DNA from 2 places in the Isoptericola hypogeus genome. Region 1 is predicted to be linked to the other one. Evidence: riboswitches for the same ligand, from Rfam matches in the RefSeq annotation. Region 1 holds a riboswitch; the other holds the start of a gene.

Region 1 (8,247 bases):
CGGGCCCACGAGCACCGGGCGGGTGGTGACGCCGGCCTCCTTGGCCTCGGCGTACTCGCGCACGACGCGGTGGTCGGCGAACGAGATCGGCGTGGTCTCGCTGATCTCGGGCACGAGGTAGTGGTAGTTCGTGTCGAACCACTTGGTCATCTCGAGCGGGGCGTCCTCGCCGCGCCCGCGGGCCACGGTGAAGTAGCCGTCCAGCTCGAGCGAGCCGTCCTCGTCGTCGAGCAGGTCGCGAAACCGCGCGGGCACGGCGCCGAGCAGCGCGACGACGTCGAGCACCTGGTCGTAGTAGGAGAACGCGCCGGGCACGGACCCGTCCTCGGGGTCGAGGCCGAGCGCGGCGAGGCGTCGCACGGTGTCGCGGCGCAGCGTGCCGGCGGCGATCTCGAGGTCGACGGCGTCGGTGCGCCCGGCCCAGAAGGACTCGACGGCGCGCTTCAGCTCGCGGCGGCGCCCGATGCGCGGGTAGCCGAGGACGGTGCCGCCGGCGAAGGCGGTGGGGATGGTGGACATGAGCACTCCTGGTGTCGGGCTCTGGCGTCTGTCGTCGCCGAGCACGGGGTTGCGATCGCTATGGACCGTGAAAGCGATCGGAACCCCGTGTTCGGCCGGGAGGTCAGACGGCCGGAGCCTGGGTCGGGATGCTCGGTACCCACGGCCTTCTGGCCAGGTCCGCGTCGTCGGAAGAGCTGCCGGACGACGCCGGTCCGCCGAGGTGGACACCCTCGAGCAGGTCCAGAGCGGGACGGTACTTGTTGAACGTGTACACGTGGATGCCGGGGGCGCCGGCGTCGAGCACGCGCTGGGCGAGCTCCACGCCGCGCGCGGTCCCGTAGGCGTGCTGGGCCTCCGGGTCCGGCAGTGCGTCCAGTGCCTCCAGCAGCTGCTGGGGGGCGCGGACGCCGGTGAGCTCCTCGACGCGACGGAGCCGGCGCGGCTCGGTCGTGGGCAGCAGCCCCGCGAGGATTGGGATCGTCACCCCGGCCGCACGGGCCTCGGCGACGAAGTCGGTGTACGAGTCGGCCTCGTAGAACAGCTGGGTGATGGCGAAGCCCGCGCCCGCCTGCTGCTTCTCCAGCAGGCGCTGGACCTCCTGGGCCCTGGTGGTGCCGGCCTGGACGTTGCCGTCGACGAACGTCGCGACGGCGATGGTCATCGGCCGGGCGGCGCCGCGCAGGGCGGCGCCGGGGTCGCTGGCGCACCGCCGGGCCTCGACCTCGCGCAGCAGGTGCACCAGCTCGATGCTCGAGCCCACGCCGTCGTCCGGCGGGCGCCAGTCGGGCTGGTCCTTGGGCGGGTCGCCGCGCAGCGCGAGGAACGCGCGCACGCCCGCGGTCAGGAAGTCGTCGATCACCGCGGACACGTCCTCGCGGGACGCGCCCACGCAGGTCAGGTGCGCCACCGGCAGGACGGGGGTGCCCTCGAGCAGGGTCGACACGACCTGGCGCGCCGTCGCCCGGTCGCCGCCGCCCGCGCCGTACGTCACCGACACGAAGTCGGGGTGCGTCGCGACCAGCCGACGCGCCGTCTCCCAGAACTTCGGGGCGGCGTCCGGCCGGCGCGGTGGCATCAGCTCGAACGAGACCGTCGGGCGTGCCGGCAGCGCCGGGGTGTGCGGAACGTATGCCTCTGCGACCATGCGTCACTCCATCGAGCCTGGCGTGAGCACCTTCGTCCTCGGGAGGCTTCCGTCGGAGAACGGGTTGCTGCGGCGTCGACGAGCCAGGACTCTCGGCCGCTCTGGATGGCTTGGACCTCGATCGTAGGCACCATCCGCGATGCGGGCGAGGCGGCGACCGTCAGATGAGACGACCCGCTGGTCAGGGCGCCAGCACGACCTTGCCGCCGGCGTGGCGGCTCTCGACGAGCGCGTGGGCGCGCGGCGCCTCGGCCAGGGGCAGCACCGCGCCGACGGTGGACACCAGGTCGCCGCGGGCGAGGGCGGCGACGGCGTGGGCGAGGTCGCCGGCGTCGCGCTCGGAGCGGGAGCTGAACTCGACGCCCAGGTCGGACGCGGCGGGGTCGGCGATGGTGACGATCCGGCCGGTGCCGCCGCGCAGGGCGATCGAGTCGGGCAGCGCGCCGGCGCCGGCGGCGTCCACGACCGCGTCGACGCCGTCGGGGGCGAGCGCCCGCACTCGCTCGACCAGCCCGGCGCCGTAGGTGGTGGGCGTCGCTCCGAGCGCGGCGACCCGGTCCTGGTGAGCCGCCGACGCCGTGCCGATCACCCGCGCGCCGCGCGCGACGGCGAGCTGGACCGTCAGCGCGCCCACGGATCCGGACGCGCCGTGCACCAGCAGCGTCTCGCCCTCCCGCAGGCCGACCGCGCGCAGCACCCGGTGGGCGGTCTCCACCGCGACGGGCAGCGTGACCGCCGACGTCGCGGGCACGCCGTCGGGCACGGGCGCGAACGTCGAGGTGAGCGCCAGCTCCGCGTAGCCGCCGGTGTCGGCGAAGCCCACGACCCGGTCGCCCGGCGCCACGCCCGTGACGCCGTCGCCCTGCGCGTCGACGATGCCCGCCACCTCGAGCCCAGGGACGACCGGCGCTGCCGGTTCGCGGGAGCCGGTCGCCCCGGCGCGGTACTTCACGTCCCACCCGTTGACCGCGGCCGCCTCGACGCGGACCCGCACCTGCCCCGGCCCGGGCTCGGGCGCGGGCACGTCCACCGGGTGCAGCACCTCGGGGCCGCCGAACGCGTCGAACACGATCGCCTTCATGAGTCCTCCTCCGACTGCTGTCCGTTGCCCGTCGCCCGTCGCCCGTCGCCCGTCAGCAGCAGCGTGAGCCCGGGTTGCGGTCCTGCTCGGCGTAGTGCTCGCGCCAGAACTGCCGCTCCCCGAGCGGCTCGCGCCCGGGGTGCGCCGACCGCTCGTGCGCCAGGTAGGTGCGGTAGGCGTCGTCGCCCATGACCTGCCGCACGTACCAGCGCGCGGACGCCGCCGCCCGGGCGATGCCCCGGGCGGCGGCGCGCAGCGCGCTCGTGGGTCGGGCGTCAGTGGTGCCCGGCACCGGTCTTCTCCGTCAGCCCCGCGTCCGCCCACTGCCTCTCGATCCGCTTCTCCGCGGCCGTCGCGAAGAGGTTCGCCGGGGCGAACCGCCGCGAGGCGACGGGCGGGTCCTCGTGGTTCTCGCCGCCGCCCTGCTGGAACGCGCGGACCGTCACGACGACCGACGCGATGATCACGACGATCGCCAGCACCACGAACACGATCGACAGGGTGCCCTGCACGAACGTGTTGCGGACCACGGCCTCCATCGCCTCGACCGAGGTGGCCGTGCCGAACGACGTCTCCCCGGCGTCCAGGGCGGTCTGGAACGCGTTGTGCTGCGCCCAGTACCCGACGGCCGGCACGGGGGAGAAGATCTTCTCGAACGACGCCGTGATGGTGATGACGGCGGTGAAGGCGAGCGGCAGCGCGACGATCCACAGCCACGCCCAGTAGCCGCGCCCGCGCTTGGCGACGATCGCCAGCACGACGGCGAGCGCGATCGCGGCCAACAGCTGGTTCGCGATGCCGAACAGCGGGAAGAACGTGTTGATGCCGCCCAGCGGGTCGGTGACGCCGAGGTAGAGGATGCTGCCCCACCCGGCGACCATGATCGCGGTGCAGATCCAGACGCCCGGCCGCCAGCTGACGTCCTTGAACTTCGGCGCCACGTTGCCGATCGTGTCCTGCAGCATGAACCGGGCCACGCGGGTGCCGGCGTCGACGGCCGTGAGGATGAACAGCGCCTCGAACATGATCGCGAAGTGGTACCAGAAGCCCATCATCGCGGTGCCGCCGAAGAGCTGGTGCATGATCGTCGCCAGGCCCAGCGCGAGGGTCGGCGCCCCGCCGGTACGGGAGACGATCGACGGCTCGCCCACCTGGTTCGCGAGCGTGGTGAGCATGTCGGGCGTGAGGTTGACGCCCGTGAGCCCGAGGGAGTTGACGAACGCGACCGCGCCCTCGACGGTGCCCATCGTGGCGGCGGCCGAGGAGTTCATCGCGAAGTACACCCCGCGGTCGATCGAGATCGCGGCGACCAGCGCCATGATCGCGACGAAGGACTCCATGAGCATGCCGCCGTAGCCGATGAACCGGGTCTGGCGCTCCTTCTCGACGAGCTTCGGCGTCGTGCCGGAGGCGATCAGTGCGTGGAATCCGGACAGGGCGCCGCACGCGATCGTCACGAAGAGGAACGGGAACAGCGACCCGGACACGACCGGCCCGGTCTCGCCGCCCGCGAACTCGCTGACCGCCGGGAACGAGATCTCCGGCCGCACGATCACGACCGCGCCCGCGAGCACCACGATCACGCCCACCTTCATGAAGGTGGACAGGTAGTCGCGCGGGGCGAGCAGCAGCCACACCGGCAGCACGGCGGCGACGAAGCCGTAGACGATGATGCCGACGGCGATCGTCGTGCGGTCGAGGTGGAAGAGCTCAGCGCCCCACGTGGTCTCGGCCACCCAGCCGCCGCCGACGATCGCGGCCAGCAGCAGCACGAAGCCGATGAGCGACACCTCGGTGATGCGGCCCGGCCGCAGGAAGCGCAGGTAGACGCCCATGAACAGCGCGATCGGGATGGTCATCGAGACGCTGAACACGCCCCACGGGCTCTCGCCGAGGGCGTTGACGACCACGAGCGCGAGGATCGCGACGATGATGATCATGATGAGCAGCGAGGCCGCCATCGCGGCCACGCCACCGACGCGGCCCAGCTCGTCGCGCGCCATCTGGCCGATCGTGCGGCCGCCGCGGCGCATGGAGAAGAACAGCACCAGGTAGTCCTGGACGGCGCCCGCGAGCACCACGCCCACGATGATCCAGATCGTCCCGGGCAGGTAGCCCATCTGCGCGGCCAGGACCGGGCCCACCAGCGGGCCGGCGCCCGCGATGGCGGCGAAGTGGTGGCCGAACAGCACCCGGCGGTCGGTGGGGACGTAGTCCTTGCCGTCCTCGCGGACCTCGGCGGGAGTGGCGCGCCGGTCGTCCGGCCGGGCGATGTACCGCTCGATGACCTTCGAGTAGAAGCGGTACCCGATGAGGTAGGTGCACACGGCGGCGAAGACGAACCAGATCGCGTTCACGGTCTCGCCGCGCACGAGCGCGAGCATCACCCACGCGACGCCGCCGAGCAGCGAGATCGCCACCCACAGGGCGATCTTCTGCCACGTCCACCGGCGGGCCAGGTCCTCGGCGGGGACGGCGGTCGGGGGGAGCGAGGGGTCGGGGACGATCTCGTCCGTCGCCGCGGTGGCTCCGGAGTGTGCAGACAAGGTGAGCCTCCAAGGGCGTCGCGTCGTTGCGGGGCGCGACAAGGATAGGGGGTGAAGAACCCGTGGCTGGCGCTGTGTCGTCGGCCGCGCCGGGGACCGGGGCCGGGAGCGCGGCGGGGAGCGTGGCCGGGAGCCGGCCGACGGGGAGCGGTCAGGCTGACCGTGTCCTGCGGGCATAGTCTGGCGGCCATGGACACCGAAGAGCGCCTCGCCGTCTTTCTCGACTACGAGAACCTTGCGCTGGGCGCCCGGGAGCACCTGGGCGGGATGCAGTTCGACTTCAAGCCGATCGCGGACGCGCTCGCGGTGCGCGGGCGCGTCGTCGTGCGGCGCGCCTACGCGGACTGGTCGTACTTCGACGAGGACCGCCGCGCCCTGACCCGCCACCAGGTCGAGCTCATCGAGATGCCGCAGCGCATGGGCGCGTCCCGCAAGAACGCCGCCGACATCAAGATGGTCGTCGACGCGATCGAGATGGCGTTCGAGCGCGAGTACATCACCACGTTCGTCATGTGCACGGGCGACTCCGACTTCTCCCCGCTCGTGCACAAGCTGCGCGAGCTCGACAAGCGCGTCATCGGCGTCGGCGTCGAGAACTCCACCTCCCGCCTGCTGCCGCCCGCGTGCGACGAGTTCCTCTTCTACGACCGGCTCGAGGGCGTCGATGTCCCCGACGAGTCCGAGGCCCCGGCACCCAAGCGGTCCGGGCGCGGCGGGGCCAAGGCGCCCGCCCGGTCCACGGGCCGCGGCCGCGGCAAGGCCGCGGCGCCGGCCGAGACCCCGGCGGAGGCATCGGCCGAGCCGCCGGCCCCGGCCGAGGAGGCGGCGCCCGCGGCGTCCGGCACGACGGCGACCAAGGGCCGCCGCCGCAAGGCGGCCGAGCCGGCGCCCGCGACCACCAAGGTCCCGGAGCCCGAGGTCGAGCCCGAGATCGACGTCGACCACGACGACGCGGCATCAGCCGGCGAGGAGCCGACGATGGAGGTGAAGGTCGCGCAGACGCTCGCCGACCTGGAGTCCTCCGCCAGCGGCGCCGTCACCGCGTCGATGCTCAAGCGCACGCTGGTGCGCAAGGACCCGACGTTCAGCGAGTCCGACTACGGCTTCCGCACGTTCGGCGAGTTCCTGCGGTTCCTCGCCGACCGCGACTTCGTCGTGCTGTCCGACGGGCGGGCCGCGGGGGACCCGGAGGTCGCGCTGCCCGCCCAGCCCGACACCGCGCACGCCTTCGACCTGCTGCGCGCCGTCGTCGCCGCCGACGGCGGGACGTCGCCGCTGTCCGGGCTGAAGAACGAGCTGCGCAAGCGGCGGCCCGACTTCTCGGAGAAGGCGCTCGGCTACCGCGGGTTCCTGCAGTTCGCGAAGGCCGCCGCTGCGGCCGACGCCGTGGGCATGGCCTGGGACGACACCGCCGAGGACTACCTCGTCACCGTCGGGTGAGCCGCGGCCTCGGCCGGGCTGCCGCCGGCAGGGGGCACAATGGTGCGGTGACCTACCGGCTCCTGCGACTCGTCCTGTCGCTCCTGGTGTACGTGCTGCTGCGTCCCCAGGTGACCGGGCTGCACAACGTCCCCCGGCGCGGCCCCGTGATCCTCGCGAGCAACCACCTGTCGTTCATCGACTCGATCATCATCCCGCTGGTCGTGCCCCGGCACGTCACCTTCCTCGCGAAGTCGGAGTACTGGACGGGCCGCGGGATCAAGGGCCGTGTCTACCGGTGGTTCTTCACCACGATGGGGAACATCCCGGTGGACCGCGAGGACCCGCGGGCCGGGCAGCGGTCCCTCGACGACGCCCTGCAGGTGCTGCAGCGCGGCGGCGCGTTCGGCATCTACCCGGAGGGCACGCGGTCGCGCGACGGCAAGCTGCACCCCGGGCGCACGGGCGTCGCGTGGCTGGCGCTCGCCGGGTCGGCTCCCGTCGTGCCGGTGGCCGTCAGAGGCACCGACAAGGTGCAGCCGGTGGGCAGCCGGGTGCCGCGCCTGGCGCGCGGCATCCAGGTGCACTTCGGTGCGCCGATCGACCCGTCGCGCCAGCTCACGGCGGGCGCGCGCCCCGCGCAGGTGCGGCGCGAGCTCACCGACCACGTCATGGACTCGATCCACAAGATGAGCGGTCAGGAGCTCGCCGCGTGACGGACGGCTCGTCGAAGGGCGAGGAGATCCAGCGCCTGTTCGACACGGTCCCGGAGTACTACGACCGGATGAACCGCATCATGACGCTGGGCCGGCACGCGGCCTGGTGCCGCGACGTGGCCCGGCGGGCGCAGGTGCCGGCGGGCGGGTCGCTCCTCGACATCGCGACCGGTACCGGCGTCATCGCCCTCGAGGCGGCCCGGCGGTACCCGGGCGCCACGATCCACGGGGTCGACTTCTCCGAGGGGATGCTCGCCGGCGCGCGGACCAAGCCCGGGGCCGAGGCCGTCACCTGGCAGTTCGCCGACGCGAACGACCTGCCGTTCGCCGACGGGACGTTCGACGCCGTGACGCACGGTTACCTGCTGCGCAACGTGGAGGACGCCGAGCGCGTGCTCGCCGAGCAGTTCCGGGTGCTCGCGCCGGGCGGGCGGCTCGTCATCCTGGAGACGTGCCCGCCGCGCGGCCTGCTGCGGCGGCCGGTGGCGCTCGGGGTGAAGGTCGTGGTGCCCCTGCTGGGTCAGGTCGTCGCGCACGACCGCAGGTCGTACACGTACCTCGAGGAATCGACGCTCGGCTTCATGTCACCCGAGCAGGTCGCCGAGATCCTCGGCCGGCTCGGCTTCGTCGACGTCGCCTGGGACCGGCGGTTCCTCGGCACGCACATGATCGTCACGGCCACCAAGCCGTAGCGACCCTCCTAGGGAGACACCCCGCAGCAGTTCGGGCACGCGCCGGGAAGCTCGAGACGCACTCCGGACATCACGTAGGTCCGGCGCCTCACCGACCGCGGCAGCGCGTGGCCGAGCGCTTGATTGTTCCCCTCGCGATCTTTGCCTC
Region 2 (8,247 bases), 460 kb from region 1:
CTCATGACCGGTTGGTTCACCGACGGGAAGATCGCCTACGACGAGACCGTCGTCGACGGGATCGAGAACGCCCCGCAGGCGTTCCTCGACTTGATGCGCGGTGCGAACATCGGGAAGATGGTCGTCCGCACCGCCGGTTGAGCCTGTCGAAACCCGGGTTGCGCCACGCTCAACCCGCGGCCCGAGCCACGAAGACCCGCTCCAGCCCGGGCCGGTCTGGGGCGTCGCGCACCTCCTCCACCACGTAGCCCGCGTCGTGCAGCGACGCCTCGATCTCGTCGTGCTCGCGGAACCGCAGGGTGGAGTCGGAGTGCAGCACGCGCCCGTCCGCCAGCTCGATCGTGGTGCGGAAGGTCACGAGCGGTCCGGAGACGTCCGTGACCTCCGTCCACGACTCGACGGCGCCGAACCCGCGCACGTCGGCCCGCGCGAGCGTCCGCTCCTGCGTCCAGCCTTCCCATGCCCGTCGCGCCGGGTCGCGGGTCTCGAGGACCAGGTGGCCGCCCGGGGCCAGCGCCACGCGGACGCCCTCGAGCGTCGCCGCCCAGTCGTCGTCGGTGAGAAACACCTGCGCCACGTTGCCCGTCATCGTCGCGAGGTCCACCCGCAGCGGCGGCAGCGTGGTGGCGTCGCCGTGCAGCCAGCGCACCCGCCCGGCGCCCGGCTTGGCGCGCGCGACGCCGAGCGACGCACCCGCCGGGTCCACGCCGACGACGTCGAAACCCTCGGCCGCGAGCAGGCACGCGAACGTGCCGGTGCCGCAGCCGACGTCGAGCACGCTCCGCGCCCCGAGCTCGCGCGCGAGCGCGACGTACGCGTCGAGGTCGCGGCGGTGCGGGTCGAGCGGGTCGTACAGCCGGGCGAGCGTGGGGTCGGCGAAGATCGCGTCGGGCATGCGACGACCGTAGGTCCCGCCCGAGCGGTGGGCCCAGCGATTTCGGACACCCGCAGCACGGACGCGGGACGCGGTCAGGTGGTGCGGGGAGCGGGGGGAAGCACCCGCACGAGGTGATCGCACGGCCGGAAGTCGTCCAGCTTCGCCGTCATCACGGCGGCTCCGTGCCGGTGCGCCTGCGTCTACACCTGGTGGATGTCGTCAGACGCGCAGGGCCTGCTCGACGTCCTCGATGATGTCCCGCGGATCCTCGAGCCCGATCGACAGGCGCACGGTCGTCTCGGCGATGCCGACCTTGGCGCGGCCCTCGGGGCCGAGCTTGCGGTGCGTCGTCGTCGCGGGGTGCGTGATGATCGACTTCGCGTCACCGAGGTTGTTGGAGATGTCGACGATCTGCAGGGCGTCGAGGAACGCGAAGGTGCGCTTCTTGGCCGCTTCGGGGTCGGTCCCCTCGGGCACGGCGAGGTCGAACGTCACGACCGTGCCGCCCCCGGACTGCTGCGACTTCGCCAGCTCGTGCTGCGGGTGCGACGGCAGGAACGGGTAGAGCACGCCGGCGATCCCGTCGAGCCCCTCCAGTGCCGTCGCGACCTGCAGCGCGGCGGCGTTCTGCGCGCGCACCCGCACGTCGAGCGTCTCCAGGCCCTTGAGCAGCACCCACGCGTTGAATGCCGACAGCGACGGCCCGGTGTTGCGGATGAACGTCTGCACGGGGCCGGTGAGGAACTCCCGCGAACCGAGGATCGCCCCGCCCAGCACGCGCCCCTGGCCGTCGATGTGCTTGGTCGCGGAGTACACGACGACGTCCGCCCCGAGCTCGAGCGGCTTCTGCAGCACCGGCGTCGCGAAGACGTTGTCCACCACGACGACGGCGCCCGCAGCGTGCCCGAGCTCGGCCACCCGGCGCACGTCCACGAGGTCCTGCATGGGGTTGGACGGCGACTCGAAGAACACGACGTCGGCGGGCGTGGCGAGCGCCTCCTCCCACTGGGAGGTCACGTGCCCGTCCACGTAGTCGACCTGCACGCCCCACTTGGCGAGGATCTCGTCGTAGATGACGTTCGTGGACCCGAACAGGGCGCGCGCCGAGACGATGCGCGACCCGCTCGACACGAGCGCGGCGAGCGTCGTGAAGACGGCCGACATGCCCGACGCCGTGGCGTAGCAGGCCTCGGCGCCCTCGATGAGCCGGAGCCGCTCCTCGAACGTGTGCACCGTCGGGTTGCCGTACCGCGAGTACACGAACCGGGACAGGTCGCCGGAGAACGCGGCCTCGGCGTCGGCGGCCGTGTCGTACGTGTAGCCCTGCGTGAGGAACAGCGCCTCGGACGTCTCCTGGAACTCGGTCCGGCGGTGGCCGCCGCGGACGGCGAGCGTCGCGGGGCGGGCGCTCGCGGGGAGCGGGCCGCGGCCCGACCCGCCGTGCAGGACGTCGTCGGCGGCGGGGCCGGTGGGGATGTGCGGCGCGCTCACCGCGCGCCCTCCGCGCCCGACCCGGCGGCGGCCGCCGTCGCGTCCTCGTACGCGCCCCACGGCAGGCCGCGCACCTTCCAGCCCTCGCGGTCGCGGACGCCGTCGAACCCGGCGCCGCCCTCGAAGCCCTCCAGCACGTTGTACGACGGGCCCACGCCGGCCGACGTCGCGAGCCGCGCCGCGCCGATCGAGCGCTGTCCGGAGCGGCACAGGAAGACGACCGGTCGCCCGGGCACGACGCCCGCCGCGGCGAGGTCGGCGAGGAACCCCGCGTTGGGGCGGCCGCCGGCCTTGACCCACTCGACGAGGACGGCGCCCTTGCCGAGCGTGCCGGTCTCCGGCACGCCGACCTGGCGCCACTCGCCCTCGGTGCGCACGTCCACGAGGACGGCGTCGGGGTCGGCGTCGAGCAGGTCCCACGCCTGCTGCGGGGTCAGGTCGCCGGCATAGCCCATGGCGGGGCGGGGTTCGGTCTGGGGCGTCATCGTGTTCCTCCCATCGGTCGTGGCGGTAGCACCCTCGTCCGGACGGTGGCGCCGTCGGCGGCGCCCCGGCCCGCGGGTTGCTGCGGCGTCGACGTGCCACGTCACTCGGCCGCTCGGGATGGTCATGGCGATCGTACGACAGCCGTCCGCGGGCTGGTCACCCCGTCTCGCGACGCGGTCGTCCGCACGGCGGCGCGCGAAGTCGACCTCGCCCGGAGTAAAGTTCCGGTCATGTACCCGTCACGGCGGCGGGTGAACGAGGAGGCCGGCCATGGGGATCGTCGCGACCATCAAGAGCTGGTTCCGCCGCGAGCACGAGGAGCCGCTCGAGCGGCCTCGCGACCTTCCGCCGCCGGGACAGCCGGACGGGACGCGCCCGCACGACGGGCCGTATCCCCAGGGCGCCGACAACGTCCTCGGCTGGCGTGACGGCGCGGGCGGCGGTTTCTGACCACCGCCGTCAGGCGAGCGACAGGGAGTAGGTGACGAACTCCCGCTCGCGCACCAACCCCTCGGCCTCGTAGAGCGCCTGCGCCTCGACGTTGTCCCAGGCGGTGCTGAGCTGCACGCTGCGCGCCCCCGCCTCGCGCGCCGCCGCGACGACCGCGCGCACGAGCGCCCGGCCGGTGCCGGCGCCGCGTGCCTCCGGGTCGACGAACAGGTCGTTGAGCGTCCACACCCGCTGCAGCCCGAGCGAGGAGAAGGTCGGGTAGACCTGCGCCAGGCCGAGCGCCCGCCCGCCCGACTCGGCGACGAAGACGATGCCGTCGCCGCTCTCCACCCGCTCGGCGAGGAAGCCCCGCGCGCTCTCGGGCGGGTGCTCGGCGTCGTAGAAGGCCAGGTAGCCGAGGAACAGGGGCAGCAGCGCGTCGACGTCGGACGTCGTGGCGCGGCGGACGGAGACGTCGTGGGCGGTGGCCATGCCCCGGACTCTTGCCGTCGCGCGCCCGCGCGGCCAGTCGGTGCCCGCATCGTGAGAAGGCCGTCCCAGCGCTTGACGCCGCGCGGCGACGCCCGGAGCATGGTGCACAGGTCAAGAGCGCCAGCGACAAGCCCCGGCTCGCTGGCCGGCAACCCTCCTCTCGCGGCGGGGTGCCCCGGGTGACGACCTGGCCCGCGCCGACCGGCGTCGGGCAAGCGCGGGGAGGTCTCTCCCCGGCACCACCGAGGAGGACCACGCATGACCACGCTCACCCCGGAGAAGACGGTGACGCCGGAGCTCTCCGCCGCGCCCGTCCACGACGTCGCCCCGGTGCTGCCGGTCGTCGGCGGCGACACGCTCGTCCCGCTCGTGGACGGCCGTCAGGTGACGTACGCGAACCTCGACGTCGCGGCGTCGGCCCCGGCGCTGCAGGCCGTCGCCGACCGCGTCACCCAGGTGCTGCCGCTGTACGCCAGCGTGCACCGCGGCGCCGGCTACCTGTCGCAGGTCTCGACCGCGCTCTACGAGACGGCGCGCCGCACGATCGGAGCGTTCGTAGGAGCGCGCGAGACCGACCTGACGATCGTCACCCGCAACACCACCGACTCCCTCAACCTGCTCGCGGGCTGCGTCCCGGCCGACCCGGTCACGGGCGAGCCGGGCCGCGTGCTCGTGCTCGACATCGAGCACCACGCGAACCTGCTGCCCTGGCAGCGGGTCACCGACGCGACCGTCGTCACCGGCGGCCCGACGGTCGCGGCGACGCTCGCCGAGATCGAGGAGGAGCTGAGCTCCGCCCTCGCCGCGGGACGCCCGTACGCGTTGCTCGCGCTCACCGGCGCCTCCAACGTCACGGGGGAGGCGCTGCCCGTGGCGGAGGTCGTCGCCGCCGCGCACGGCGCGGGCACCCGGGTGGTGCTCGACGGCGCCCAGCTCGTGCCGCACCGCCGCTTCTCCCTCGCCGAGACCGGCGTCGACTACGTCGCGTTCTCCGGCCACAAGACGTACGCGCCGTTCGGCGCGGGCGCGCTCGTCGGGCGCCGCGACTGGCTCGACGCCGGCACCCCGTACCTGGCCGGCGGCGGCGCGGTGCGCCGCGTGCGCGCCGCGACGACGGAGTGGCACGAGGGCCCGGCGCGGCACGAGGCCGGGTCGCCCAACGTGGTCGGCGCCGTCGCGCTCGCGGCGGCCTGCGAGGAGCTCGCCGCCCTCGACCCGCGGGAGGTGGCCGCGCACGAGGACGCCCTGCGGCGCCGGCTCGTCGACGGCCTCGGGGAGGTCGACCGGGTCGAGGTGGTGCACGTCTGGGACGACGCCGTCGACCCCGTGGGCGTCGTGACGTTCACGGTCGCCGGGTACGACCCGGGCCTGGTCGCCGCCTACCTGTCCGCCGAGCACGGCATCGGCGTGCGCGACGGCCGGTTCTGCGCGCACCCGCTGCTCGGCCGGCTGGGTTTCGACGCCGGGGCCGTGCGCGCGTCGGTGGGCCTGGGCACCGCGGGCGAGGAGGTGGAGCGGCTCGTCGCCGCCGTCCGCGCGCTCGTCACCGACGGGCCGCGGGCGCGCTACGACGTGGTCGACGGCCTGTGGGTCGTGGTCGACGACCCTCGCCCCGTGCCCGAGGGTTCCGGCCTCGAGGGCCTGCTCGCCACCGCCGCGCTCGGCGCGGACGAGGCGTTCGGCTGCCTGCCCGAGGAGTGAGGGAGCGGCGGCACTGACGCGCCGCCGGCTTCGCCCCGCTCGTCGTCGCCGACTTCGGTGTTGTCGGATTCGTCCCGCTAGGCTCCGCGCATGAAGCCCCTGCTGCTGTTCTTCTGGGGTCTGCTGGTCGTCGTCGGGGACCTGCGGATCGACGGGTTCGACCTCACGCCCGACGTCGTGGGCTGGGTGATGCTCGCGGTGGCGCTGCGGCGCCTGGGCTCCCGTGACGGGGCGTTCAAGATCGCGGCCGCGGCCGCCGTGGCAGGCGCGTTCGTCTCGCTGGTCGTCCTCGTGCCGGGGTTCGTGCCGCTCGACGCGGCACAGCTGATCGAGGCGGTCGACGCCGCCGTGACGCTGGTCCTCGTGTTCGCGACGTGCACGGGGATCATGCACGTCGTGGCGGCCGAGCCGGTCACCGCTCGCCGGGTGCGGAACGTCCGCACGGCGCACGTCGTCCTGGCGGCGGCCGACGTCCTGATGACCCTGGCCCTCGCCGCCGGCATCGTGCTCCCGGCGGCGCTGCTGGTGCTCGGCGTCGCCACCCTGGTGGTGCTGGTCTGGTTGCTCGTCGTCGTGTGGAGGATCAGGGACCACCCGGGGCTGCAGCGCGAGGCCGTCGTCCCCACCGTCTGACGGTCCGGCACGGGTCACGACCGGGAGTCGCGAAGGGGGCACCACAGCGGTGGTGCCCCCTTCGCCGTACGGCGGGTCAGCCCTTGAACGCGTCCTTGGCGTCGTCGCCCGCCTGCTTGAGGTTTGCGCTGGCCTGCTGGGCCTTCCCCTCGGCCTCCCGCTTCTCGTCGTCGGTGAGCTTGCCATGTGCCTCCTTGGCCTTGCCCCCCGCCTCTTCTGCGAGGTGCTTGGCCTTGTCGCCGAGTCCCATCGGTGCTCCTTCCGTCGAACGAACTCCTCGGGTCACGACGGTAGGCACCACCGGGCCCGCCCGCACCTGGGGATGCGGGCGGGCGCGGTCTCAGGCGGCGACGGCGAACGCGACGCACAGGGCGGCGGCGGTGACGTCGAGCCCGAGACAGAACACCGTCAGCGAGCGGGGCACGACGACGTCGCGCCGGTAGTGGACGACGTCCCACGCGACGTGCGCTCCGAGGGCCAGCGCGGCGACGACGAGCCCGACGCGCGGCGGCAGGGCGGTCGCCGCGACCGCGACGCCGTAGTAGCCGACCATCGCGGCCGCCTGCGTCCCCGTCGCCGGGCGGTGACGGGCCAGCCCGTACGCCAGGAGTCCCAGCCCGACGACGCCGAACGAGGCCCACCGGGGGACCCCCGCGTACTGGAGCGCCGGCAGCGCGCTCGCGACCGGGAGCACGGCCCAGCCCATCCAGCGGCGGCCCGTGGCCGCGGCGGCGAGATAGCAGACGGCGGCGACGCCGACCGCGGTCGCGGGGACCGCCGCCGTGACGCCGAGGAACACGTCCTGCCCGCCGGCGGCCTCGACCGCCCCCAGCCCGACGACGATGCCCAGGCCGGCGACGACGCCGACGGCGGTCCAGGCGACGAGCCAGGCGATGCTGGGCGGCGCAGTGCCGGGCGGAGCGGGGCGGACGGTCGCGCGCCGCCGCGGGACGGAGGCTTCGGTCTCGGACATGGCGTTCACTCCCTCGTGTACCCCTCAGGGGTATATACCCCTGAGGGGTACGTTAGCCCGGTCTGGCGTGCAGGGGAAGACCGTTCCGGGACGGAGCAGTGAGCGGTCTGCGGGGAGAGACTGCGCCGCCGGGCTTACGACGCCGGGCTTACGACGCCGGGCTTACGACGCTGGGCTCACGACGCCGGGCTCACGACGCCGGGCTCACCAGACCGGCGGGTGCCGGTCGGCCCAGTGCAGCCGGTCCTCGAGCTGGGCGGCGAGCGCGAGCAGCGTCGTCTCGGCGCCCGGGCCACCGATCAGCTGGACCCCCATCGGCAGGCCGTCGGCGGTCTGGTGCGTGGGCACCGTGACGGCGGGGAGCCCTGCCACGTTGAGCATCGATGTCCACGGTGTGTACTGGCACTGCTGGGTGAAGTTGCGCTCGGGGTCCTCGGGGTCGAACCAGCCGACCGGCCGCGGGGTCATCGCGAGCGCGGGCGTGACGACGACGTCGTACCGCGTCACCTGGGCGACGAGGCGTCGCTCGAACGCCGTGAGCGCCCGCAGCGCCTCGGCGAGCGCGCGCGCCGGCACCTGGCGGCCCCGCCCGATCAGCCAGCGGGTGAGGGGCTCCAGCCGGTCCAGGCGGTCCGGGTCGTCGAGCGGCACGGCCGACGCCCCGGCCATCCACAGGGTGCGGAAGGCCGGCCCGTAGGTCGGTTCGGGCTCGAGCGACAGGTCCTCGACGTCGTGCCCGAGTCCCGTGAGGGTCGCGACGCCGGCGTCGAGCGCCGCCGCCGCCTCGGGCGACGTCACGATCTCGTAGAAGTCGTCCCACGCGGAGTCGGTGGTGACGGCGACCCGGAACCGGCCCTGCACGTCCTCGCCGCCGCTGCCCGCCACCTCCCCCCGGCGTGCCGCGGCGAGGTACTCGCCCGCGTGGGCGGATGGCGCCCGCAGCGTCAGCGGGTGCGCGACGCGGCCGTCGTGGGTCCACGAGAGCATGCCCTCCAGCAGCAGCGCCGCGTCCTGCGTGGTGCGGGCGAGCGGCCCGTTCACCACCAGCCCGCCCAGCGACTCCTGCCCTGACCCCGCCGGCACGAGGCCGCGGCTCGGCTTGACCCCGACGATCCCGCACGCGGCGGCCGGGATGCGGACGGACCCGCCGCCGTCGGACCCCGGC

Evidence for each region. A riboswitch is a leader RNA that binds a small molecule or an ion and turns the genes downstream of it on or off. The one in region 1 is predicted to bind S-adenosylmethionine.
Region 2: it holds a riboswitch for S-adenosylmethionine, as region 1 does, so the genes downstream of both, ABD254_RS06905 (aminotransferase class V-fold PLP-dependent enzyme) here and ABD254_RS08995 (methylenetetrahydrofolate reductase) in region 1, are expected to answer to the same signal.

Annotation. Positions count from the first base shown of each region.
Region 1 covers NZ_BAAAPM010000003.1:1,488,436-1,496,682, reverse strand. The annotation lists partial or broken gene ABD254_RS09000 (5-methyltetrahydropteroyltriglutamate--homocysteine S-methyltransferase) at 1-519, opposite strand, end outside; gene ABD254_RS08995 (methylenetetrahydrofolate reductase) at 623-1,645, opposite strand; SAM riboswitch class I at 1,651-1,757, opposite strand; gene ABD254_RS08990 (NADP-dependent oxidoreductase) at 1,827-2,726, opposite strand; gene ABD254_RS08985 (YbdD/YjiX family protein) at 2,779-3,018, opposite strand; gene ABD254_RS08980 (carbon starvation CstA family protein) at 3,002-5,272, opposite strand; gene ABD254_RS08975 (NYN domain-containing protein) at 5,462-6,712, shown strand; gene ABD254_RS08970 (lysophospholipid acyltransferase family protein) at 6,760-7,407, shown strand; gene ABD254_RS08965 (ubiquinone/menaquinone biosynthesis methyltransferase) at 7,404-8,099, shown strand.
Region 2 covers NZ_BAAAPM010000003.1:1,026,016-1,034,262, reverse strand. The annotation lists gene ABD254_RS06935 (NADP-dependent oxidoreductase) at 1-141, shown strand, start outside; gene ABD254_RS06930 (class I SAM-dependent methyltransferase) at 170-895, opposite strand; gene ABD254_RS06925 (O-succinylhomoserine sulfhydrylase) at 1,097-2,368, opposite strand; gene ABD254_RS06920 (rhodanese-like domain-containing protein) at 2,365-2,853, opposite strand; gene ABD254_RS06915 (hypothetical protein) at 3,125-3,304, shown strand; gene ABD254_RS06910 (GNAT family N-acetyltransferase) at 3,314-3,775, opposite strand; SAM riboswitch class IV at 3,885-3,999, shown strand; gene ABD254_RS06905 (aminotransferase class V-fold PLP-dependent enzyme) at 4,034-5,476, shown strand; gene ABD254_RS06900 (hypothetical protein) at 5,567-6,109, shown strand; gene ABD254_RS06895 (CsbD family protein) at 6,186-6,359, opposite strand; gene ABD254_RS06890 (hypothetical protein) at 6,450-7,082, opposite strand; gene ABD254_RS06885 (amidase) at 7,287-8,247, opposite strand, start outside.